Regions from separate parts of the Bradyrhizobium sp. ORS 285 genome, predicted to be linked through region 1. Evidence: predicted binding sites of a transcription regulator. Region 1 holds the regulator's gene; the other holds the start of a gene.
What was found. The regulator LexA, encoded in region 1, represses DNA repair genes until DNA is damaged. The targets are predictions, from matches to a motif close to TGTTCNNNNTGTGTTCNG.
Positions count from the first base shown of each region.

Region 1 (22,393 bases):
GGATTCCGTTCGACAAGATCAAGATCGACCGCTGCTTCGTGAAGGACATCTCGGAGTCGGAGGGGTCCGCGAGCATCGTGCAGGCGGTGGTCAACATCGCCGCCATCCGCAAGATGTCGACGACCGCCGAGGGTGTCGAGACCGAGGCGCAGCGCCAGGTGCTGAAGCGGCTCGGCTGCTCGGAGATGCAGGGTTATCTGTTCAGCCCTCCGAAGCCCGCGGCCGAGGTGCGAAGCCTGTTTGCCAGCCATCGCGCCGGCGGCTCGTCCGGGCGGCGCGCCCGCTCCGATGCGGCCTGAGGGACGATCGATAAATACCGCTGCAATTTGTCGGCTTTCCATCAGCCGATTTCAAACCCTGTCGTTCGATCATACCATTCGCTCGCTTGAACGCGCGCCTGTCAGCATGATCTACCCGAAACAGTCGGACATACTCCGTGTCCGCCTGTACACGCTGGTCGAAAACCACGACGGGACGGCCGCAAGGCCGCCCCGTCGGGTGTGAGCGAAAGCGGGGCGCGAGACCGGCACGGCCCTTGCCCCTGACAAACAGCAATCAGTTCGGCACCGCCGCCTTAGCGCGGACATCGGCATTGACGGTGACGCCGCGCAGCACGTTGAACGCCGCGTGCAAGGCCTTGTCGTCCTTCTCGTCCGGCGGAACGTAGGACTGCGAGCCGGTCTGCTCGGTGCCGTCGGCCGCCGACAGATGCCCGCGCATCGATGCTTCGCCCTTGATGTCGGTGCGGTCCTTCAGATCGTCGGGCACGTCCTGCTTCACCTCGATGTCCGGCGCGATGCCCTGAGCCTGGATCGAGCGGCCCGACGGCGTGTAGTAGCGCGCCGTGGTCAGCGCCAGCGCACCATTGCCGGCGCCGAGCGGAATGATCGTCTGCACCGAGCCCTTGCCGAACGAGCGCGTGCCGATCAGGGTCGCGCGCTTGTGGTCATGCAGCGCGCCCGCCACGATCTCGGAGGCCGAGGCTGAGCCGCCGTTGATCAGCACCACGAGCGGCTTGCCCTTGGTGAGATCGCCGCCACGCGCCGTGAAGCGCTGCGTCTCCTCGGGATTGCGGCCACGCGTGGACACCACCTCGCCCCGCGGCAGGAACGTGCTGGAGACCGACACCGCCTGATCGAGCAGGCCGCCCGGATTGTTGCGCAGGTCCACCACGTAGCCAGCGAGCTTCTCCTGCGGGATCTCCTTGGAAATGGTGGCAATCGCCTTGCGCAGGCTCTCGGTGGTCTGCTCGTTGAACGAGGTGACGCGGATGTAGCCGATGTCGCCGCCCTCGGTGTGATAGCGCACCGGGCGCACGCGGATGATCTCGCGATTCAGGGTCACATCCATTGGAGCGTCCTTGCCCTTGCGGATGATCGTCAGCTTGGTCTTGGTGTTGACCCCGCCCTTCATCTTGGCGACCGCCTGTTCGAGCGTCAGGCCCTGCACCGCGTCGCCATCGATCTTGGCGATGAGATCGCCGGAGAGGATGCCGGCCTTCGACGCCGGGGTGTCGTCGATTGGCGCGACGACCTTGACGAGACCGTCCTCCATCGTGACCTCGATGCCGAGTCCGCCGAACTCACCGGAGGTCGTCTCCTGCATGTCGCGCCAGGACTTGTCGTTCATGTAGCGCGAATGCGGATCGAGCGAGGACACCATGCCGTTGATCGCGCCTTCGATCAGCGCGGGATCGTTCGGCTTCTCGACGTAGTCGGCGCGAACCCGCTCGAACACCGCACCGAACAGATTGAGCTGCGTATAGGTGTCGGCCATGCCGGCCGCTGCCTTGGCCTTGGCGATGAGCTGCGCACCCTCCGGCCCCGAAACCATCAGGGTCAGACCGACGCCCGTCATCGTGCCCGCCAAGAACAGCCAGTTTTTCCGCATTGTTTTGCTTCCCGAGCTTGGTTTGATGGCCGTCCGATCACACGTGTTCGAACGCGTCAGCGGCATGATTGGACCACGAACTCACACCACATTTCCGGTTTCTTCAAGGCCGAAGCTCCGCCGCCGCGGCCTGACCGGTCCGCCCAGCCTACCATGGCGCGCCGTGAGCCCGCACCGGAAATGGCCGTTGACAAGCTGAATTCAAGATCGTCGCCGCCTGATTGCATTATCCGGGCTTTCACGGTCACCTGGTGATCACAACTGAATGAACGACGTGGCCCCGATCGAATCGATGTCCACGGCGCATGGATGCCGCTGCGCGGCCGCGCCAGCCGCAGTTCGGAATGGCTTGCACAGCGGCTGTCCGATGGGCGATGCTGGATAACAAATGATAATATGGTTGCTGGGAGGCAGACATGAATCAACAGACCCCGATCGAACCCGGGTGGCGGAACGTCGAGCTCGGCGCCAGCGACGAGAAGTTCCAGAACCTGCATGAGTTCATCCGCAAGGCGCGCGCCCAGCTCAACCAGAACGCCTGGGACTACATCATCGGCGGCGCCGAGACCGAGACGACGCTGCGGCGGAACCGGATGGCGCTCGATGAGATCGCGTTTCGTCCGCGCGTGCTGCGCGATGTCTCCCGGGTCGACGCCTCGGTCGAGAGCTTCGGGCGCAGGCTGCGCCTGCCGGTGGTGCTGGCCCCGGTCGGGGCGCTCGAGATCTTCGATCCGGCGGGAGCCGCCAGCGTGGCACGCGGCGCCGGCCGGTTCGGGGCGGCGCACATGCTGAGTTCGGTTTCGGAACCGGGTTTGGAAAAGACGGCGGAGGCCGCGCCCGACGCCTTGCGCATCTTCCAGCTCTATGTCCGCGGTGACGACGCCTTCGTCGAGGACTATGTCAGCCGTGCCGTCGCGAACAGCTACACCGCGTTCTGCCTCACCGTCGACACCGCACATTACAGCCGGCGCGAGCGCGACATCGCAAAGCGTTACGTGCGCGAAAGCCGGCTGCGCGCCACCGGCGGCGACCATCAGAAAGCGCTGAGCTGGCACACGGTGAAGCTGATCAAGGACAAGTTCAAGCTGCCGCTGATCATCAAGGGCATCGCCACCGCCGAGGACGCAGAGATCGCCGTCGATCACGGCGTCGACTGGATCTATGTCTCCAATCATGGCGGCCGCCAGCTCGATCATGGCCGCGGCGCCATGCATGTGCTGCCGGAGGTCGTCGCGGCCGTGAGGGGCCGCGCCAAGATCATGGTCGACGGCAGCATCTCGCGCGGCACCGACATCGTCAAGGCGATCGCCTCCGGCGCCGACCTCGTCGGCATCGGCCGGCTGCAATGCTGGGCGCTCGCCGCGGCCGGCGAAGACGGCGTCCTGCGCATGCTGGAGCTGCTCGAGGACGAGGTCATCCGCGCGCTCGGCCTGCTCGGCGTCACCTCGTTCGGCGAGTTGAACGGCTCGTATTTGCACCCGGCGACCGCGACGAATCTGCCGAGCGTGGTCAGCGCGTTTCCGCTGGTCGACATCGAGCCCTATCGCTATTGAGGGAGCACTCTTTCGGCTCCCCTCTCGGCAAAGACGCGCGTCGCCATGCTTCCCTCCGATCTCCGCCCCGGCGCGGCCGATGCGCTGCTGTTCGATCTCGGCCGCGTCGTCATCGACATCGATTTCGGCCAGGTCGTCGCGCGCTGGGCGGGGCATGCGGGGTGCGCGCCGCAGGATCTCGCGGCCCGCTTCATGCGCGACGAGGTCTACCAAGGTCATGAGCGCGGCACCGTCTCCGACGCCGCGTTCTTCGCGAATCTGCGCCGGCAGCTCGGCATCGACATCAGCGACGCGCAGTTTCTCGATGGCTGGAACGCGATCTTCGTCGGCCCGATGCCCGGCATCGCCCCCCTGCTCGCGCGCGCTGCTTCGCGGCTGCCGCTCTATGCGTTCTCCAACACCAACCAGCCGCATATCAATCACTTCTCGCCTGTTTATGCCGACCTGCTCGGTCACTTCCGCGAGATCTTCCTGTCCTCGTCGATCGGCCTGCGCAAACCTGATGCTGAGGCGTATGAGCACGTGGTGCAGGCGATCGGCGTGCCGGCGGAGCGGATCGTGTTCTTCGATGACCTCGCAGAGAATGTCGAAGGCGCGCGGGCCAGCGGATTGAAAGCGGTGCTGGTGCGCTCCACGGATGATGTGGCGGCGGCCATGGCCGCGCTGGGGCTCTGATGCGTTCGCCGGGACAAGTCGAACAACTGCTATAGTTTTCGGAGCTGCCCGTGACGCTACCAAAGACACCACTGTCGTCCCTGCGAACGCAGGGACCCATAACCACCGTAGATGGTGATGAAGCAGGACTGGTCGGGCATCGCGCAAAACAACTGCTCCCTGGGGGTATGGGTGCCTGCGTTCGCAGGGACGACAGCGGAGGGCGGAGTACGCATGACACGCGTGTGAACTGATCGCGAAGGCCCACGCTCCCTGACCTTCAATCATGCAAACTCGTTCTCGCGGCATGACATGCCCGAGTGATGCTGGTTCATTCACCCTCGTCCGAACGGAGGGCGCAGGGAATGCCGGGCTGCAGGCCGCAACCCATGGCCCGCCTGCAACAAGAAAAGCAGGCGGCAGTCACCACAGGTCCAGCCGACATCCGGCATTCCCTGCGCGATGGTCTTCACGCTTATACGCGATCTCCCCGGTGCTCGGCTTGTTGGCCACCGTCGCCGTCGGAATCATCACCCGCCGGCTTGGCATCGGCGTCGGGATGCCAGGACTACGCGACTTCACGTCCGCAAGCTGCCGTTCGTCCGCGCGCCATCAAGGCCCGCTGCGACATCATTGCGGCCACCGCATCCCGCACTCCACGTCCGTGACGATCGCGAAGCGCCCCTCCTGTCGAGCACGGGACCAAATCAATATAGCAGACAATTCCGAAAAGGCGAAGATAAAATTCGGCATCGGCGAATCTACCGTATACGGCGCGTGCAGCGGCTGCGGGCTTGGCTGTACAGGCTCCAAACGCCTAAAACGCCAAGCGGTCTAAAGGTTGCTTGCCCCGCCCCGATCACCGCAGTTTGGAACGTTGCATGACCCTCACCATCATCTCCCTGCGCGACCGGCCGGACCTGATCCCGCGCGTCTTCGCACCCGAGCTCGACGGCCTCTGGCCGGAGTTCATGCGGCAGGACCGAACGGCGATGTTATATTACGGCGAGGCTGCATTCGGGCACTTTGCGGACTGCGCCTTTGCTGCGCTCGATGGCGGCGAGGTGGTCGGGCGCGCCTTCGCCATTCCCTTTGCATTCGGCGTCGATGACCGCACGACGCTGCCGGATGCGGGCTGGGACGAGGTGATCCGCTGGGGTCATGAGGACCGCATGCTGGGTCGACGGCCAACGACGATGAGCGCGCTGGAGATCGCGCTGCTGCCGAAGGCGCGCGTGTCGGGCTCCTCGCGCGCGATGCTCGATGCGCTCAAGGGCTGCGCGCGTGCAAAGGGTTTCGCCGAGCTCTACGCGCCGGTGCGGCCGAACCAGAAGCATCTGGTGCCGCGCATGCCGATGCGCGCCTATCTCGAACGGCGGCGCGCCGATGGCCAGCATACGGATTCCTGGCTGCGCACGCACCTCGCAATTGGCGGCGAGATCGTCAAGATTGCGCCGTGCTCGATGACCATCGTCGGCACGCTCGCGGAGTGGACGCAATGGACGGGCGTGGCCTTCGATCGCGCGGGCGAGATCGAGATTCCCGGCGCGCTGGTGCCCGTGCTCGTGTCCGCCGAGCACGCCGTCTATGTCGAACCGAATGTCTGGATCAGGCACCCGGTCTGATTGCTCGTCGGCCCTGGGTGCTTCATAGCCTGAGAGACCTATCACAGCCGAGCCCCTTGGCCGCACGGTGCGCGTTCGGTTAGAACGCGACTCCCTCGACTCGTGCGCTTTCCTCCAAAGGAACTCTGATGGCCCTGATGCCGGTGTCCGATGCGTTGTCCGCGGTGCTTGCCGGCGCCGAGCCGCTGGCCGAGGAAATGGTTGGGCTGGACGAGGCGTTCCACCGGGTGCTGGCGCATGACCTTGCGGCGCTGCGGACCCAGCCGCCGGAGGCGATGTCGGCGATGGACGGGTATGCGCTGCGCGCGGCGGATGCGGCCACGAGCGGGGCGCGGCTGCAGGTGATCGGTGAGGTCGCGGCGGGACGGCCGTTCGATCGCGTGATCGGTCCCGGCGAGGCGGCGCGGATATTCACCGGCGGCGTCGTGCCCGAAGGGGCTGACGCGGTCGTGATCCAGGAGGACACGCGTGCCGAAGCCGGCCACGTCGTCATCAACGAGCCCGCGATCAAGGGCCGGCACATCCGCCCCGCTGGCGTCGACTTCCATCAGGGCATGGTGCTGCTCAAGGCCGGCCGCCGGCTCAGCGACCGCGACCTGTCGCTCGCCGCGAGCATGAATCATGCGGCGCTGCCGGTGCGGCGCAGGCCCAAGGTGGCGCTGCTCGCCACCGGCGACGAGCTGGTGATGCCGGGCTCGGCGCCCGGCCCCGGCCAGATCGTCTATTCCAACGGCTACGGCCTGCGGGCGCTGATGCGCAGCGAAGGCGCGACACCGATTGATCTCGGCATCGCCGCCGACACGCTCGAGGCGACGGTCGCCGGCATCCGCCGGGCGCGCGAGGCGGAGGCCGATATCCTGGTCACCACCGGAGGCGCTTCGGTCGGCGATCACGACCTGGTCAAGCAGGCGCTCGAGGCCGAGGGCGTCGAGATGGCGTTCTGGAAGATCGCGATGCGGCCGGGCAAGCCGATGATGCACGGACGGCTCGGCGGCATGCGCGTGATCGGCCTGCCGGGCAATCCGGTGTCGTCCTATGTCTGCGCCATCCTGTTCCTGGTGCCGTTGATTCGCAGCCTGCTCGGCCGCGAGGCGCTGCTGCCGCGCGAGACCGCCCTGCTCGGCCGCGAGCTCGGCGCCAATGATTCGCGCGAGGACTATCTGCGCGCGCAGCTCGAGGAGCGCGCCGACGGCACGCTGGTCGCGACCCCTGTGACGCAGCAGGATTCGTCGCTGCTCGGCAATCTCGCGCTCTCGCAGGCACTCGTCATTCGTCCCGCCTTTGCGCCAAAGGCCCCTGCGGGAAGCCCCTGCGAGATCCTGCGGCTGCCGAACTGAGCCGCGTCCCCCGGCAAAGCCCGGTCCGTTCATCATATTTTTAGGATTGCGGAACACACATCGAACATATAGTGTCCGTTCATGATTTGTTTTTAGTATGTTGCGGAACGACGCGAAGACGCTCGTCCGGCTCGCAGAGAGATGAGGAGCTCCGATCGAGGAGCTCGCGAGTCGGACGACATCAAACCGGGGACCAGGTCGAGATGCTGACGCGCAAACAGTACGAACTTCTGCGGTTCATCAACGAACGGCTCAAGGAAGCCGGCGTGCCGCCGTCCTTCGACGAGATGAAGGACGCGCTCGACCTGCGTTCGAAGTCCGGCATTCACCGCCTGATCACCGCCCTGGAGGAGCGCGGCTTCATCCGCCGGCTGCCCAATCGCGCCCGCGCCATCGAGGTCATCAAGCTGCCCGAGCTGTCGCAGGCCGCCGGCAACCGCCGCGGCTTCACGCCGTCGGTGATCGAGGGCAATCTCGGCAAGGTTCGCACGTCGACACCGGCGCTTGATGATGGCGAGCGCCCGGTGGCGGTGCCGGTGATGGGCCGCATCGCCGCGGGTACGCCGATCGAGGCGCTGCAGACGCGCAGCCACACCATCAGCGTGCCGGCCGACATGCTCGGCAATGGCGATCACTATGCGCTGGAGGTGCGCGGCGATTCGATGGTCGACGCCGGCATCCTCGACGGCGACATGGCGCTGATCCAGCGCAACGAGACCGCCGACACCGGCGATATCGTGGTGGCGCTGATCGACGATGAGGAAGCCACCCTGAAGCGCTTCCGCCGCCGCGGCGCATCGATCGCGCTCGAGCCGGCCAATACCGCCTATGAGGTGCGCATCCTGCCGCCCAACCGGGTGAAGATCCAGGGCAAGCTGGTCGGGCTGTATCGCAAGTACTGATCGCGCACGCCGCGCAGTCGCGGTGATGCACCGCGGTTAGCATCGCGAGATGCACAATCGGTCGGCTAAGCGCGAACGAGCTTCGCGCGTAGCTCAAAAACAAGTCACACGCGAGCGCACCCTATGATGTGCAGCGCGGCATGCTCAAACGCTTGTGATCGTCAGCGGCTGCACGCGATGAAGATCAGCGCAGAATTGCCGCGAAGCGCGCGCTAACATTCTCCTCGATGTCCACTCTGATAGAGGCCTGCGCCTGTCCGGGGGGAGCGTGGGTCAGCTATCTCTGAACGAGGAGCGATCCGATGTGTGACTACAGCCTCCATGCCGTTGCCTCCCGTCCCGCCAAAGTCGGCGAGACGCTGATCTCGACGACGTTCCGCGGCACTGCAACCCGCGGCTTCGCGCTGGAAAGCGAGCCGACCGTTGCGGTGTGCATGCTGCCCGGCACCGAGCTCGCCTTCGCCGAGGACGTCCGCTACGACAGCCGCTGGCTGTGGACGCGGACCATCCGCGAGCGCGTCGCCAAGTTCAACACCATCGAGAAGCACATTCCCGATCGCCATCACGACGCGATCGAGTTCGCCGACGGCCGCCACGTCCTGGTGACACAGCTCTGCGAGGGCCAGCGCGTGACGGTGCTGCAATTGCCCGTCACCAAGCAGCCCGGCGAGCACCGTCCCGAGCAGGCAGAGGAGCGGCCGGCGGCGCAGACCCCATCGATCCGGCGCATCAGCATCACCTGACGATCTGATCGCCAACTGATCGCATTCCTCGGATCGCGCGCCAACATCGCGGCGGCTCTCGGCCGGCATCTGCCGGTGCCGAGGGCCGTCGCGCAGCAATGAGCGATCCACCGAACTAATCGTCGACGCCCTGCTCCGACTCTGGCGGCGTCGCATCCTGAACGCGCGACGCGGGCGCGCGCGGCACCAATGTCGGTTCGAACTCGGTCGCATCAGGCGGTGCCGGCGCCCATGGGCGGTCGGAGCCTGCGGCGCGGACAGGCGTGACGGCGAAGCCGCGGCCCTGGCGGGTCAGCATCAATGCGCCCTGCTGCTGCAATCGCGGGCGGTCGATCACCCCGGCCGCGCAGGACGACGGTGCGGCGCGCGTGGTCACGATGAGCGCAGCGCGGGCGCAATCGTCGGCCAGCGCGTCGGCGCGCAGGGCCATCGCGACCAGGCGGCCGTCTGCCATCGCCACGACGCAACCCGCCTCATCGCAGGACACGCCGTCACCCAGCGACGAGTCGGCCGGCAGGCGCGCATCGGCATCGGCAGCGAGCCACTCGCGGGTGGCGAACACGTCCTTGCCGCTGCGCATCACATGCAGCCGCCCGTCGCCACCACGCACGGCCACCGCGCGTCCGTCGCCGGAGATCAGGATGTCGGGCAGCGGCGCTGCGGCCGCCCACAACGTTGCCGCTGCCAGCATCAGCGCGCCTGACCAGCGCAACGGCGTCCTGAGCAGGCCGATCAGGATCAGGCCGAGGCTGCCCAGGACCAGCGGGCCGATGCCGAACGCGGCCATGCGCCCGACGGCGCCGGGCAGCGCGGCCACCCAGCGCGTCACCGCGATCATCCAGTCGATGCCCCAGCCCATCAGCATCCACCAGACACCATCGAGCCCGAATGGCGCGGCCATCAGGCCCAGCAGCCCTGCGGGCATCACCAGCGCCGAGACCACCGGCATCGCGGCGAGATTGGCCAGCACGCCATAGGGCGTGATGCGGTGGAAGTGGAACGCGGCGTAGGGCGTGGTCGCGAGCCCCGCGATCAGCGAGGCCAGCAGCAGCATGGCAAGCTCACGGCCGCCCCACAGCGCGATGCGCTGCGTGGTCGATGAGTCCGGCGTCGCGAACAGTCTGGGCAGGCCGAACTGCACCAGCGCGACGAGGCCGAGCGTTGCCGCGAAGGACATCTGGAAGCTCGGATGCACCAGCGCTTCGGGAGCGGCGATCAGCACGATCATCGCGGCCACCGCGAGGGTGCGGAAGGTGACGGCGCGGCGGTCGACCATGACGGCGATCAGCACGACCGCGGTCATGAAGAACGATCTCTGCGTCGCGACCTCCGCGCCGGAGAGCAAGAGATAGAGAGCGGCGGCCACCAGCGCCGCAGCGGCTGCCCATTTCTTGATCGGGTGGCTCACGGTGAGGCCGGGGATCAGCGCGAGCAGCGCGCGCACGGCGAAGAACACGACGCCGGCGACGACCGCCATGTGATAGCCGGAGATCGACAGCACATGGCCGAGGCCGGAGATGAACATCGCGTCGTTGACATCAGGCGTGATGGCGTCGCGCCGGCCGGTCAGCAGCGCGGTGGCAATGGCGCGCTCGTCGCCACTGAGCCTTGCGCGGATGCGAGCATCGATCGCATCTCGCAGGCCCTGCATGGTCGCGGCATAGCGCAGGGCGAACCCGCCTTCCTGCGGCGGCGGCTGCGCTGATATCGCCCCCATCACGAAGCCGGAGGCGCCGATGCCCTGGAAGAACATGTCGCGGGCGAAGTCGTAGGAACCGGGGCGCACCGGCGCGAGCGGCGGCAGCAGCCGCGCCTTCAACTGCACGAAGCTGCCGACATCGGGCGCGGTGCCCTTGCGCACCGCGAGCCGGACACGCGTCAGCGTGATCGCGTTGCGCTGGCTCTCCATCGAGTTGACGCGCAGCACGATGCGGTCGCTGCGCTCGCGGATGTCGCGCGCCTCGACGAAGCCCGACAGCGACACCGAATAGAGCGGCCGGGCCAGCACCGGATGCGCCACGCGCGCGGTCTTCACGGTCGCGACCGCGAAGCCGGATGCCGCGGCTGCCATCATCACGGCGGCCGGAAATAGCCGATGGCGTCGCATCAGCGCGGCCACCAGGCAGAGCAGCCCGGCGGTGACGGCGGCGATCCAGAGCACGGGCTCGTGATCGGCGGAGAAGTACAGCGCAATGCCGGCGCCGAAAGCGACGGGCACCCAGGGCAGCAGCCGCCCTGCCCCGGCCTCCTCGCTTGCCCAACTCCGGAGCTTGGCGGCAAAGGACGGCCACGCGCCGGCGCCGATCCCGGGCCAGCCGCCAGCCAGCGCGCCGCGCGGCGGCCAGACATCGGCCATCACGCCCGCGATCCCGCGACGCCACCCTGGCGGCCGTACCGGCTCCGCCATGACCCACACCACCCGCAACCTGTTGGCGGGATAAGGCTACCGGAGGCTGCGCGAGGCCGCCTAGCAGAACGGAACGGGAATCCTGACTTTCTGCACGGCTTGAGCGTTGGAACTTTTCGCAGCGCACGCGCTTATCGGGGTATGGATGCCCACGACATGGACGACCCCTTCGCCGATCTCGCCTTGGAGAAGGCGATCCACCTGCGCTGGACTCTCCGGGACATCAAGGCGCATCGGCTCACGCTGTCCCCGGTTGCCGAGGATGATTTGTCGCTGCTCGCCGAACGCGGGCTCGTCGAGCTCACCGACGGTGTGCCCACGCTGACGGATGCCGGGCAGGACGCGATCGGCTGAGCCGCACGCGTCCCGCGCCGTCCGTTTGCCTCAGCCCTTCGCGACTTCCTTCGCGAACGTATCGCGCAGGCCGATGGTGCGGTTGAACACGAGCTTGTCCGCAGTCGAGTCCGCATCCCGTACGAAGTAGCCCTGACGCTCGAACTGCATCGGCTCGGCCGAGTTGCTCGTGGCAATCGCCGGCTCGATGCGCGCGTCGGTCAGCACCTCCAGCGAATTCGGATTGAGGTCGGCGGTGAAGTCGGCCGCGTTCGGGCTCGGATTGGCAAACAGCTGGTTATAGAGACGAATCTCAGCCTGCACCGACTGCGCGGCCGGCAGCCAATGCATCGTCGCCTTGACCTTGCGTCCATCAGGCGCGTTGCCGCCCTTGGTCGCCGGATCATACGTGCAGCGCAGCTCGACGATCTCGCCGGCGTCGTTCTTGATGACCTCGCGGCACTTGATGAAATAGGCGTAGCGCAGCCGCACCTCGTTGCCCGGTGACAGGCGGAAGAACTTCTTCGGCGGGTTCTCCATGAAGTCGTCCTGCTCGATGTAGAGCTCGCGGCCGAAGGCGATCTTGCGCGTGCCGGCCGACGGATCATCCGGATGGTTGATCGCCTCGAGCTCCTCGACCTGCCCTTCCGGATAGTTCTCGATCACCACCTTTAAGGGACGCAGCACCGCCATGCGGCGCTGCGCCGTGCGGTTCAGCTCCTCGCGGATGCAGAACTCCAGCATGCCGACATCGACGATGCTGTTGGCCTTGGCGATGCCGATGCGCTTGATGAATTCGCGCACCGCCGCCGGCGGCACGCCGCGGCGCTTCAATCCGGCGATGGTCGGCATGCGCGGATCGTTCCAGCCGGCAACATGGCCGTCCTGCACCAGCCGCGTCAGCACGCGCTTCGACAGCAGCGTGTAGGTGAGGTTGAGGCGCGCGAACTCGTACTGCCGCGGGTGCGACGGCACCGGCAGCTTGTCGAGCAGCCATTCGTAGAGCGGCCGGTGATCCTCGAATTCGAGCGTGCAGATCGAGTGCGTCACGCCCTCGATCGCGTCCGACTGGCCGTGGGCGTAGTCATAGCTCGGATAGATCTTCCAGGTGTCGCCGGTGCGCGGGTGATGCGCGTGCAGGATCCGGTACAGCACGGGGTCGCGCAGATTGATGTTGCCGGCGGCCATGTCGATCTTGGCGCGCAGCACGCGCGCGCCGTTCGGGAATTCGCCCGCCTTCATGCGCCGGAACAGGTCGAGATTCTCCTCGACCGAGCGGTCGCGGAACGGGCTGTTCTTGCCGGGCTCGGTGAGCGTGCCGCGCGCCAGCCGGATCTCCTCCTGGGTCTGGTCGTCGACATAGGCAAGGCCGGCCTTGATCAGGCCTTCCGCCCAGTCGTAGAGCCGCTCGAAATAATCCGAGGCATAGAACAGGTTGTCGCCCCAATCGTAGCCGAGCCAGCGCACGTCGGCCTGGATGGAATCGATGTATTCCTGCTCTTCCTTGGTCGGATTGGTGTCGTCGAAGCGAAGATTGCAGCGGCCGCCGAACTCCCGGGCGATGCCGAAGTTGAGACCGATCGACTTGGCATGGCCGATATGCAGGTAGCCGTTCGGCTCCGGCGGGAACCGGGTGACGACCGCCTTGTGCTTGCCGCTGTCGAGATCGGCCTGGACGATGTCGCGGATGAAGTCGCGCCCTGCCTCTGCCGTCGCTGCCGTGTCGTTCGTGGTCATCAAGAATATCCTGCTCCGGAATTTGGAAGCCTATCTGCCAAATCCGCCTCCCCCAAGGAAGGCTTTAGTTATGCGGTAGGCCTGCTATACACCCCCCGCCCTGTTGAGCCCCTGCCTGGATTTCGTGCTGCCGCCCATGACCTCATCGACCACCTCACCGATCGTCACGCGCTTTGCCCCCTCCCCGACCGGTTTTCTCCATATCGGAGGCGCCCGGACGGCCCTGTTCAACTGGCTGTATGCGCGGGGCCGCGGCGGCAAGATGCTGCTGAGGATCGAGGACACCGACCGGGAGCGCTCGACCGATGCGGCCATCACGGCGATCCTCGACGGGCTGAAATGGCTCGAGCTCGATTGGGACGGCGAGGTCATCTACCAATATAGCCGCGCGGCGCGGCATCGCGAGGTCGCCGAGCAGCTGCTCGCCAGCGGCATGGCGTATCGCTGCTATGCCACGGCGGAGGAGCTGACGGCCATGCGCGAGAAGGCGCGCGCGGAAGGCCGCACGCGCCTGTACGACGGCCTATGGCGCGACCGCGATCCCAAGGAGGCGCCCGAAGGCGTCAAGCCGACCATCCGGCTGCGCGCGCCGCTGACCGGCGAGACCGTGATCGAGGACCAGGTGCAGGGCCGCGTGGTCTGGCAGAACGAGAACCTCGACGATCTCGTGCTGCTGCGAGGCGATGGCAATCCGACCTACATGCTGGCGGTGGTCGTCGACGACCACGACATGGGCGTCACCCACGTCATCCGCGGCGACGACCATCTGATCAACGCCGCGCGCCAGAAGCAGATCTACGATGCACTGGGCTGGACGGTGCCGTCGATGTCGCACATTCCGTTGATTCACGGGCCCGATGGATCGAAGCTCTCGAAGCGCCACGGTGCGCTCGGCGTCGATGCCTACCGCGCCATGGGATATCTGCCGTCCGCCCTGCGCAATTACCTGGTACGGCTCGGCTGGAGCCATGGCGACCAGGAGATCTTCTCGACCGACGAGATGATCAAGGCGTTCGACCTGCCGGCGATCGGCCGCTCGGCGGCGCGGTTCGACTTCGCCAAGCTGGAAAACCTCAACGGCCACTATATCCGCCACAGCGACGACGCCGCGCTGGTACGCCAGTTCGAAGACGTTCTCAACTACGTGCCGAACGGCCCGGCGCTGAAGGCCAAGCTCAACGATGCCACGCGCGCGCAGCTGACGCAGGCGATGCCGAGCCTGAAGGAGCGCGCCAAGACGCTGCTGGAGCTGATCGACGGCGCCGCCTTCATCTTCGCCGACCGGCCGCTGCCGATCGATCCCAAGGCCGCCGCCCTGCTGACGCCGGAAAGCCGCGCCCTGATCGGCCGGCTGCACGACGCGCTTTCGGCCGTCGAGTCCTGGAGCGGGCCGGCCACGGAAGCCGCGCTGCGTGCGTTTGCGGAAGCTAACAATCTCAAGCTGGGCGCCGTGGCGCAGCCGCTGCGCGCCGCGCTGACCGGACGGACAACTTCGCCCGGCATTTTCGACGTTCTGGCCATTCTGGGGCGTGATGAATCCTTAGGCCGTCTGAAGGACCAGACCATCGCATAAGGTCTCATTAACCCCCATCTTGCAGCGCACAGGGCAATACGATACCCAGTTGTGCGGCACAAACTGGTGTCCCGGGCTTTGACAATCGTCACACGTTGCAGCCGGCGCGTTTGCGAATGTGAAAGCCGAAGGACACTAGTAAGTATAAGATTCCAGTGCGGTTTCGGATTTGACCTTCGCTTAAGATGTTCACGGCAACAGTGCCGCGGACGACGCTGACGGCAAAGTCAGAGCCACCGCACTAGATAATGTCCACCCGCCTGCGATCTCTCACAAAGAACAAGGGCCAAAGCCTAACGATCACGCCTAACGATCTCATCGGGGACAAACGATGGACGCAAAATCCGCAAGCAAGACCGCGACCCTCACCGTCGGCAACAAGAATTTCGATCTTCCGATCCTGAGCGGCACCGTGGGCCCCGACGTCATCGACATCGGCAAGCTCTACGCCCAGACCGGGATGTTCACCTATGACCCCGGCTTTACTTCCACCGGCAGCTGCCAGTCGAAGATCACCTATATCGACGGCGACGCCGGCGTCCTGGAATACCGCGGCTACCCGATCGAGCAGCTCGCCGAGAAGGGCGACTTCCTCGAGACCTGCTATCTGCTGCTGTACGGGGAGCTTCCGACCGCCGCCCAGAAGAAGGACTTCGACTATCGCGTGACCCATCACACGATGGTGCACGAGCAGATGTCGCGCTTCTTCCACGGCTTCCGCCGTGACGCCCATCCGATGGCGGTCATGGTCGCCTCGGTCGGCGCGCTCGCTGCGTTCTACCACGACTCGACCGACATCAACGATCCGAAGCAGCGCATGATCGCGTCGATGCGGATGATCGCGAAGATCCCGACCCTGGCCGCGATGGCCTACAAATACACCATCGGCCAGCCCTTCGTTTATCCGAAGAACTCGCTGTCCTTCGCCGAGAACTTCCTGCACATGTGCTTCGCCGTGCCGTGCGAGGACTACAAGCCGAATCCGGTGCTCGCGGACGCGCTCGACAAGATCTTCATCCTGCACGCCGACCACGAGCAGAACGCCTCGACCTCGACGGTGCGCATCGCCGGCTCCTCGGGCGCCAACCCGTTCGCCTGCATCGCCGCCGGCATCGCCTGCCTGTGGGGCCCGGCGCATGGCGGCGCCAACGAGGCCGCGCTGAACATGCTGGCCGAGATCGGCACCGTCGACAAGATTCCCGAATTCATCGCCAAGGTGAAGGACAAGAACAGCGACGTGCGCCTGATGGGCTTCGGCCATCGCGTCTACAAGAACTACGACCCGCGCGCCAAGATCATGCAGAAGATGTGTCACGCGGTGCTCAAGGAGACGGGCCACGCCGACGATCAGATGCTGAAGGTCGCGATGGAGCTCGAGAAGATCGCGCTCAGCGATCAGTACTTCATCGACCGCAAGCTCTATCCGAACGTCGACTTCTACTCGGGCATCACCCTGAAGGCGATGGGCTTCCCGGTCTCGATGTTCACCGTGCTGTTCGCGGTCGCCCGCACCGTCGGCTGGATCAGCCAGTGGAGCGAGATGATCGAGGACCCGCAGCAGAAGATCGGCCGTCCGCGCCAGCTCTACACCGGCGTGACCACGCGCAACTATGTCGAGATGGACAAGCGCGGCTGATCAAACAGCAGCGATCAATGATCAAAGGCCCGTCCACGCTGGACGGGCCTTTTTTGCTGCAGTTGGATGCGCGTCCGCTGAAGCTGGTGAGCAGCCGTAGGGTGGGCAAAGCGGCCGCCGCAAGGCGTCAGCGTGCCCACCCTCGTTCGGCGAACTCAGCGGCTAAAGCGCGATGAGATCAGGATGAATCGTCATCGCGCTTTAGGTTGTTGTTTGCGCATGATCTTTTCGGAAAACCGCTGCGCACTTTTCCGGATCATGCTTTAGATGGTGGGCACGGCGCCTCTGCGATCTCATGAGTGGAGAGAGCACGGCAGCGCCTTTGCCGACCCTACGGCTCACGTCGTTCAACTCATAAGGCAGAAGCGATGACGGAGCGGCTCGCAACTTTCCGAGCGTTGTGTATCGCGGCGATCGTGCTGGTTTTCGTCCCGACGATGCCGAGCCATGCAGCGGATACCGTCCCGCAAGAGCTGACCGTCTCCACGGCCGACGCGTCCATGACGATCAAGCTGTTTGCCGGTCAGCGCGAAGGTCCGCGGCCGGCGGTGATCATCCTCCATGGCGCACAGGGACTCGAGCGATATGCCGCCGCGTATTCCCGCTATGCCCAGGCGCTGGCCGCCAAAGGCATCGATGCAGCTCTCGTTTCCTATTATGACGCAACAGACATCGGCCCGATGAGCTCAGCCGATCAGAAAACCCGACAGGCTTACTTCTCTGCTCACGTTGCGACATGGTCGGAGCGCGTCCGCGGCGCGGCGTCCCTGCTCACGCGTCGTGAGGGCTACTCCGGCAAGATCGGGCTTCTCGGCTTTTCCAATGGTGGCTTTCTTGCAGTTGCTACCGCTGCGTCGGATCCGCGTATCACGGCGCTGGTGGTCTTTTATGCGGGGCGTCCCGATCTCCATGACGCAGACCCATTTCGTCTGCCGCCTCTACTCGCTCTCCACGGCGATGCCGATCGCAACGTGCCGCTGTCGTCGGGCAAGGCCCTGGTCGAAGCAGCCCAAGCAGCAGGCAGAGAGGCCGAACTGGTCATCTATCACGGCATGGGCCACGGTTTCGATTTCGATGCGACCCGCCCCGAGGCTGCGGATGCGCTTGCACGAGCGACAAGCTTTTTCCTGGAGCGATTGAAGTGAAAGGTCCTGGTGTTCAGCCGTAGGGTGGGCAAAGCGGCCGCCGCAAGGCGGCAGCGTGCCCACCGTCGATCGACGAACCGAGCAGAAGATGGTGGGCACGGCGCGACTACAAGTCTCCGTAAGGAGAGAGCACGGCAGCGCCTTTGCCCACCCTACGAGACCGTCTTTGTTGTTAGGGCGTGCCCCGCGGTCCGCCGCGCATCGTGGCCAGAACGACGTCGGCTGCGCGCTCGCTGGGCGAGGCAGCGCCGGTCGACATGATGTCGTCGAGCCGGTCGAACGCTGCGACTTGGCGTGCACGGATCGGGCCGTTGCTCAGCAGATCGACCAGCACGGGCGCGAGGTTGTCGGCGGTGCAGGCCTCCTGCAAATACTCCGGAATGACGTTCTCGCCGATCACGAGATTGGCGAGGATCACCGACTGGACCTTGACCAGGGGGCGCAGGATGAAGGCTTCGACGTCGCCGACGCGATAGGCCGTCACCATCGGCACGCCCGACAGCGCGAGCTCCAGCGTGACCGTGCCCGACTTCGCCAGCGCTGCGTGGGCCGTCCTGAAGGCAGCGCGCTTCTCGGCCTCGCCGGTGATGATCGCGGGCGCCACCGACCAGTTCGCCACCCCGGCCCGGACGGCAGCTTCGAGATGCGGCGTGGTCGGCACCACCGCCTCGAACGCGATGCCTTGCGCCTGCAAGCGCGCCAGTGTCTCACCGAAAACCGCGATATGGCGGGCAACCTCGCTGCGCCGGCTGCCGGGCAGCACCAGCAGCAGCGGCGGCTTGGCGTCGCGGCGCGCCTGCTCTGCCTCGTTGGGGCGCAGCGACGATAACTGCTCGATCAAGGGATGACCGACATAGGTGCAGGGCGGACCACCGAGCTTGCGAAACGCCTCCGGTTCGAAGGGCAGCAGACCAAGCACATGATCGACATAGGAATGCATCGCGCGCGCCCGGCCCGGCCGCCACGCCCACACCGTCGGCGCGACGTAGTTCACGATCGGGATCGCAGCGTCACGGGCGTGAACGCGTTTGGCCACGCGCTGAGTGAAGTCGGGACTGTCGATGATGACGAGCACGTCCGGCTGCGCCGCAATCACGGCGTCCACGGTCTGCCTGAGCAGCCGCAGAATCTTCGGCAGCTGCTTCAGAACGCCGGTGAACCCCATGATCGAGAGCTCCTCGATCGGGAACAGCGAGACGAGTCCCTCCCCGGTCATGTCGCGGCCGCCGACGCCGGTGAATGCAACGGTGTCGCCGAGCCGCTGGCGCAGCACCTTCATCAGCGGCGCGCCGAGGCGATCGCCGGACTCTTCGGTGGCCACGAGGCAGATCCTGCGGAGGCCCCGGCCTGCCGGCGGCTGCGCCGTCACGCAGTGACGCCCGTGATGAACACGCCGGCGCGATCGGCGGCCGTGACCGTCGCTTGCGGATCGGCCAGCAGGGTGTGGGCCGATGCGACGGCGACGCCGGCGAGGCCGGCCGTGGCGAGACCTTCGACCGTGCGCGGCCCGATGGTCGGCAGGTCGTAGCGGAGGTCTTGGCCGGCCTTCGGCGCCTTCACCAGCACGCCGCGGCCTACGGCAGAGCGGATGCGGCGATCGGTGCGCAGCCGCGCCACGCGGGCCAGCAGCCCGTCGGTGCCCTCGATGTCCTCCAGCGCCACGACGTGACCGTCGATCACGACCACGGCCTGCCCGACATCGAACGGCGCCATCGCCCTGAGCACGGCGAGCCCCTTGGCGATGTCGCCGGTCACGAGATCGTTCGGCCGGCTGCGCGTCAGATGCCCCTCGGGCACGAGCAGGTTGGGCGCGACGTCCTTGACGCCGATCATGTGGAAGCCGTGGCGTTCGAAGATGCGGCCGACGCCCGACAGCAGATGATCGTCGCCGCCGCGGAACGCCGACCAGATGTAGGGCAGCTCACGCAAGGTGCCCCAGTCGAAGCGGATCTCGGAGACCGCGGGGCGCACGAGGTTGCCGATGAACATCAGGTCGCGGACGCCTTCGGCCTTGAGCAGCTTCAGCGCATTGCCGAGCTGGCCGAGGCCGATCCAGTGATGACGGAAGCGGGCCAACGGCTTGGGATCACAGATGCCTTTGAGGGCGAACAGCACCGGCGTCTGCCCGCGCGCAACGATGGCGTCGCCGACCGCGAAGGGCAGCACGCCACCGGCTGCGATCAAGCCGACCGGCGGTGTGGTCTCGCTGGCCTGCCCGCACATGACCGTCAGAGCTCGGTCGGCGCGGATCTGCCGATGTCCGGCAGACACAGCGCGCGGTGGCGGCCTCCGCCGATGAAGGCGAGGATCTCGGCAATCGCCGGATCGTCGCCGGCCATCGGCTGCACCGCCGCGAGGCGGTCGGCGAACACGCCGGGACCGTGGAACAGCTTCTGATAGAAGGCGCGCACGGTGGCGAGCCGCTCGCGGGTGAACTTGCGGCGCTTCATGCCGATGACGTTGAGGCCTTCCAGCGCGGCATACTGGCCGTTGACGAGGCCATAGGGAATGATGTCCCCGCGCACGCCGCAAACGCCGCCGACCATCACGCCATGGCCGATGCGGGTGAACTGATGCACGGCGGAGAGGCCGCCGATATAGACGGCATCGCCGATCTCGACATGGCCGCCGAGCGTCGCCGACGTCGCGAAGATGACGTTGTTGCCGACCACGCAATCATGCGCGACGTGCGCGTTGTTCATGAAGAAGCCGGCGTTGCCGATCTTGGTCAGCCCGCCGCCCTTGGTGGTGCCGATGTTCATCGTCACGCCTTCGCGGAAGGTGTTGCCGGAGCCGATCTCGAGCCGGTGCGGCTCGCCGCGATAGCTGAGATCCTGCGGCGCCCCGCCGAGCACGACGAACGGCGAGATGACGTTGTCGTCGCCGAGCGTGGTGTGGCCCATGATCTGGACGTGGCTGATCAGCTTGCAGTTCGCACCGATCACGACGTTCGGGCCGACGATGCAATAGGGACCGATCACGGTCCCCTCGCCGATGACGGCGTCATCCTCGACGCGGGCGGTGGGATCAATCTTGCTCATCTCAACGCAACCAACTCTCTCGTCGTAAGCTCAGTCGGTCAGCATCGCGCCGACATCGGCCTCGGCGACAACAACGCCGTCCACCTTGGCATCCCCGTGAAACCACCACATCGTCTTGCGGCGGCCGATCGAGCGCATGTGGTACTCGATGGTCTGGCCCGGCAGCACCGGCTTGCGGAACTTGCACTTGTCGATGGTGAGGAAATACACCGCGCGCGGCTTTTCCGTGCCCTCGACCGATTTGATGCCGATGACGCCGGCGGTCTGCGCCATGCCTTCGATCATCAGCACGCCCGGATAGACCGGCCGCTCCGGGAAATGGCCCTGGAAGCACGGCTCGTTGAAAGAGACGTTCTTGACGCCGATGCCGCTGTAGTCGGCCCGGATGTTCTTCACGCGGTCGATCAGCAGAAACGGGTTACGATGCGGCAGCGTCTTCAGAATCTCGTTGATATCGATGTCCGCAAACTTGATGGGTGACTCCTCCATCACTCCCGTCCTTCGTCCCTGCTCGCTGCCTGATCACGTACCAGCCGTTCCACCGCAACGATCTCGCGGAACCACTGTTTGGTCGGCTTGGCGAAGAAGCCGCCCCACCTTCCGTTCGGCGGGATGTCGTCCTTGACGCCGCTCATGGCGGTCACCTGGGCGCCATCGCCGATCGTGAGGTGATTGTTGATACCGACCTTCGCTCCAAGCGCGACGTTGTCGCCGATCGTAAGGCTGCCTGCCAGTCCGATCTGAGCCGCCAGCAGGCAATGTCTCCCGATTGTGACATTGTGGCCGATCTGCACCTGGTTGTCGATTTTGGTCCCCTCGCCGATCACCGTGTCGCGCAGGCTGCCGCGGTCGATCGTCGTACCGGCGCCGACCTCGACGTGATTCTGGATGATCACGCGCCCGGTCTGCGGCACCTTCAGATGGCCGTCGGGACCGAAGAAGATGAAGCCGTAGCCGTCCTGGCCGATGCTGCAGCCGGGATGGATCAGCACGTCATTGCCGATCAGCGCGCATTGGATGACGGTCCGGGCACCGACATTGCAGTCGCGGCCGATCTTGACGTGGGCGCCGATCACGGCGCCGGCGCCGACGATCGTGCCCGAGCCGATCTCGACATGGGCGCCGATCACCGCCAGGGGCTCGACGATCACGCCATCCTCCAGCCGCGCGCTGGGGTCGATGATCGCCTGGGGCGAGACGCCGTCGTCCCCGAACCAGGGTTGCGGGCGCAGCGCATCGGCATGAAACTCGCGCGCCAGCTGTACGAAGGCGCGGAACGGCTGGTTGGCCCTGACGACCGCGACATGCGCCGGCACCCGCGCCTCGAAACGCGGGCTCACGAGACAGGCGCCGGCCTTGGTCCGGGCGAGCTGGTCGGCGTATTTGAGGTTGTCGAAGAACGCCAGATGCATCGGCCCGGCCTCGTCCAGCGAAGCCAGTCCCTTGATCACCTTCTCGCCTTCGGCGGCGTCGACGAGCACCGCATTCGCCTTCGCTGCGATCGCCGCCAGGGTCGTCGAGGGTGGAGGTTGGAAGAAGGTCGGCTGGGCCATCCCGTCACACTCTCAAAAACATCAGAGCCCGGCTCCAGTCTCCCGGAACCGAGCTCTCATCTCTTACACTGGCCGGGTTGGTCGACGCCAACCCGGATTTTTTGGGCTCAAGCTCAGAACGATGTACCGCCGCCGAACCGGAATTCCTGGGTCCGGTCGAACTGACCCTTGGTGAGCGGGATCGCGTAGTCGAAGCGCAGCGGACCGAACGGCGACGCCCACACCAGACCCACACCGACCGAGCTGCGGACCTTGGAGCTGTCG
Region 1 is NZ_LT859959.1:3,199,616-3,222,008, reverse strand. It holds gene BRAD285_RS14475 (EAL domain-containing protein) at 1-299, shown strand, start outside; gene BRAD285_RS14470 (S41 family peptidase) at 556-1,890, opposite strand; gene BRAD285_RS14465 (alpha-hydroxy acid oxidase) at 2,307-3,443, shown strand; gene BRAD285_RS14460 (HAD family phosphatase) at 3,489-4,118, shown strand; gene BRAD285_RS14450 (hypothetical protein) at 5,069-5,722, shown strand; gene glp (gephyrin-like molybdotransferase Glp) at 5,851-7,059, shown strand; gene lexA (transcriptional repressor LexA) at 7,263-7,961, shown strand; gene BRAD285_RS14435 (hypothetical protein) at 8,264-8,704, shown strand; gene BRAD285_RS14430 (ComEC/Rec2 family competence protein) at 8,820-11,111, opposite strand; gene BRAD285_RS14425 (hypothetical protein) at 11,253-11,465, shown strand; gene BRAD285_RS14420 (glutamine--tRNA ligase/YqeY domain fusion protein) at 11,496-13,181, opposite strand; gene gltX (glutamate--tRNA ligase) at 13,318-14,754, shown strand; gene gltA (citrate synthase) at 15,086-16,390, shown strand; gene BRAD285_RS14405 (dienelactone hydrolase family protein) at 16,759-17,535, shown strand; gene lpxB (lipid-A-disaccharide synthase) at 17,708-18,904, opposite strand; gene BRAD285_RS14395 (LpxI family protein) at 18,901-19,758, opposite strand; gene lpxA (acyl-ACP--UDP-N-acetylglucosamine O-acyltransferase) at 19,764-20,576, opposite strand; gene fabZ (3-hydroxyacyl-ACP dehydratase FabZ) at 20,607-21,065, opposite strand; gene lpxD (UDP-3-O-(3-hydroxymyristoyl)glucosamine N-acyltransferase) at 21,065-22,129, opposite strand; gene bamA (outer membrane protein assembly factor BamA) at 22,243-22,393, opposite strand, start outside.

Region 2 (3,209 bases), 130 kb from region 1:
ATGTGGGCGCGGTCGCGCGCCTTGTTGAGCAGGAACTTGGTCCGCCGCGTCACGACCTGTTCGCGGAAGGCCACGAACACGCTCAGCAGATCCTTGAGGTTCATGGTCTGCGGACGACCGCCATCCAGCGCCACCATGTTGGCGCCGAAATTGGTCTGCAGCGGCGTGAACTTGTAGAGCTGGTTCAGCACCACGTCCGGCACGGCGTCGCGCTTGAGCTCGACGACGACGCGGAAACCGTCGCGGTCGGATTCGTCGCGCAGATCCGAGATGCCCTCGATCTTCTTCTCGCGGACGAGCTCTGCGATGCGCTCGACCATCGAGGCCTTGTTGACCTGATACGGGATCTCCGTGATCAGAATCGCCTCGCGGTCCTTGCGGATGGTGTCGATCGTCACCTTGCCGCGCATCACGATCGAGCCGCGGCCGGTGTGATAGGCCGAGCGAATGCCGGCGCGGCCCAGGATGATGCCGCCGGTCGGGAAGTCCGGACCAGGGATGATCTGGTTCAACTCGTCGATGGTCAGCGCGGGATTGTCGGTCAGCGCGATGCAGGCGTCGATGACCTCGCCGAGATTGTGCGGCGGGATGTTGGTCGCCATGCCCACGGCGATGCCGCCGGCGCCGTTGACCAGCAGGTTCGGAAACTTCGCCGGCAGGACCGACGGTTCTTTCTCCGAATTGTCGTAGTTCGCCTGGAAGTCGACGGTGTCCTTGTCGAGATCGTCGAGCAGCGACTGCGCGATCTTGGTCAGGCGGGATTCCGTGTAGCGCATCGCCGCCGGCATGTCGCCGTCGACCGAGCCGAAATTGCCCTGACCGTCGATCAGCGGCACGCGCATCGAGAAGTCCTGCGCCATGCGTACCAGCGCGTCGTAGACCGACTGGTCGCCGTGCGGATGGTATTTACCGATGACGTCGCCGACGGTGCGCGCCGATTTGCGGTACGGCTTGTTCCATTCGAAGCCGTTCTCGTACATGCCGAACAGGATGCGTCGATGCACCGGCTTCAGGCCGTCGCGCGCATCGGGCAGCGCTCGCGCCACGATCACGCTCATCGCGTAATCGAGGTAGGAGCGTTTCATCTCGTCGAGGATGGAAACGGGACGAATGTCGGAAGGTCCGCCCGGCTCGCCGGGCTTCTCATCTTCTTTATCGGACAAAGGGGATACCGGTCGGTTTTGACACGCGAAAATCGCTTGGAATCATATAGCGCATCGCGTCGCGGCAGGCCACCCCCAGGCCTTCCAGCACGAAGGTTTTTCGAGCCGCAATTCCAGCGACTTAACAAGATCTTACGGAACGATCCACGGCCGCGGTGGAGCTGACGCGGAACGGGCCTTGCGAGCCCCGCTCCGCGCCGCCTTCGGATCAGAACGGAATGTCGTCGTCCATGTCGCTGTTGCGGCTGGCGGCCGCCATCGGACGACGTGGCGCCGGTGATGAGGACGGACTGCTCATGCCGAAATCGCCACCGCCCGCGTCGTCGGCGAAATTGCCGCCGCCTCCGCCGCCACGGCCACCGAGCATCGTCAGCGTCGAGTTGAAGCCCTGCAGCACCACCTCGGTCGAGTACTTCTCGACGCCGCTCTGGTCGGTCCATTTGCGGGTCTGAAGCGCGCCTTCGATATACACCGTGGAGCCCTTCTTGAGATATTGCTCGGCGACCTTGCAGAGACCTTCATTGAAGATCACGACCCGGTGCCACTCGGTCTTTTCCTTGCGCTCGCCCGTCGCCTTGTCGCGCCACGTTTCCGACGTCGCAATGCTCAGATTGGCGATCGGCCGACCGTCCTGGGTGCGGCGGATCTCAGGGTCCTTGCCGAGATTGCCGACCAAAATCACCTTGTTCACGCTACCCGCCATCACACTCTCCCGCGGTTTTCAGAAATGACCGGACCGGTCCTGCCGACCGGCCTCTCGGCACAAGGTGGCTAACCCTTCCTCTGGCGCCGGACCCTATACGGTTGCCGCGCCTGCCACCTGCTTTCTCATTGCTTATCCACATATAGCAGGCCGAGGATGATCGTTCCAGTTTTGTTCGCAAACCTACGCCCACAACCAGACAGCGAGTTTCATGGAACCGAATGGAACCGCAGGGAACCCCGAGTTCCATGCATGGAACTGCCAAAAAGTTCCCCTGATCACGAAAAAGCGATTAACTTTCATTAACTTAGCCTGCCTTACATCCTCCTCGCCTGTGGCTTTTGGGAGACGGTATCCAGGGTTGAATCGCGTATATTTGCGGATGGAATGAGGCCGCTAACGCGGTCGCGCCACCTCTAAGGACGAGCGCCTCCGGGGACGAAATTCGGGGCGCCCAACGCGGGAGACTTGGGATGAAAAGAATCTTTCTTGCAGCAGCCAGCTTGATGGTCTTGGGGTCGCTGGCCCCCGCAGGGGCCGCCGACCTGGCTGCCCGCCCCTACACCAAGGCGCCGGTGGCAGCGCCCGCTCCGCTTCCGACCTGGGCCGGCTTCTATCTCGGTCTGCAGGGCGGCGGCGGCTGGGGTCGCAGCGATGAGACCTTCTTGGGCGCGCCGAACGCGGTCGGCTTCGCCGGCACGCAGCGCTACGACTTCAACGGCGGCTTCGCCGGTGGCGTGATCGGCTACAACTGGCAGGTCGACAACGTCGTGTTCGGCCTCGAAGGCGACTACCACTGGGCGGACATCAACGGCCGCTCGAGCGTGATCAACGCCGGCTTCGGTGACAGCTACTTCACCCGGCTGCGCGGCTTCGGCGACATCAAGGGTCGTCTCGGCTGGGCAGCTGGCCCCGCCCTGTTCTTCGTCAGCGGCGGTGCCACGGTCGGCGATCTGCAGCACCGCTACGATCCCGGCCTGTTCGGGGCTGCGGCCGGCGCGTCGCAGAACGATTGGCGCTGGGGTTGGACGATCGGTGCCGGCGCCGAATACATGTTCGCCCAGAACTGGTCGGCCAAGGTCGAGTACAACTACCTCGACTTCGGCACGAGCTCGCTCCAGTACACCCCCGCTGCGGGCAATCGGTCGGAGTGGAAGGACACCATCCACACCGTCAAGGCCGGCATCGTCTACCACTTCGGTGGCCCGAGCGTGTCGCGCTACTGATTGCTCGCTAGACGCGAATATGACGAAAGGCCGGCCTCGCGCCGGCCTTTTTTTGCCTGTCAGAACCGGCACTTGCTGAGCCGCTGTGTCGTTTGGGTGACGGCTTTTTGCGACGGA
Region 2 is NZ_LT859959.1:3,336,646-3,339,854, reverse strand. It holds gene gyrA (DNA gyrase subunit A) at 1-1,163, opposite strand, end outside; gene BRAD285_RS15030 (single-stranded DNA-binding protein) at 1,372-1,866, opposite strand; gene BRAD285_RS15025 (outer membrane protein) at 2,340-3,092, shown strand.
Region 2: the regulator LexA is predicted to act here: its motif matches at 2,028-2,045, upstream of BRAD285_RS15030 (single-stranded DNA-binding protein).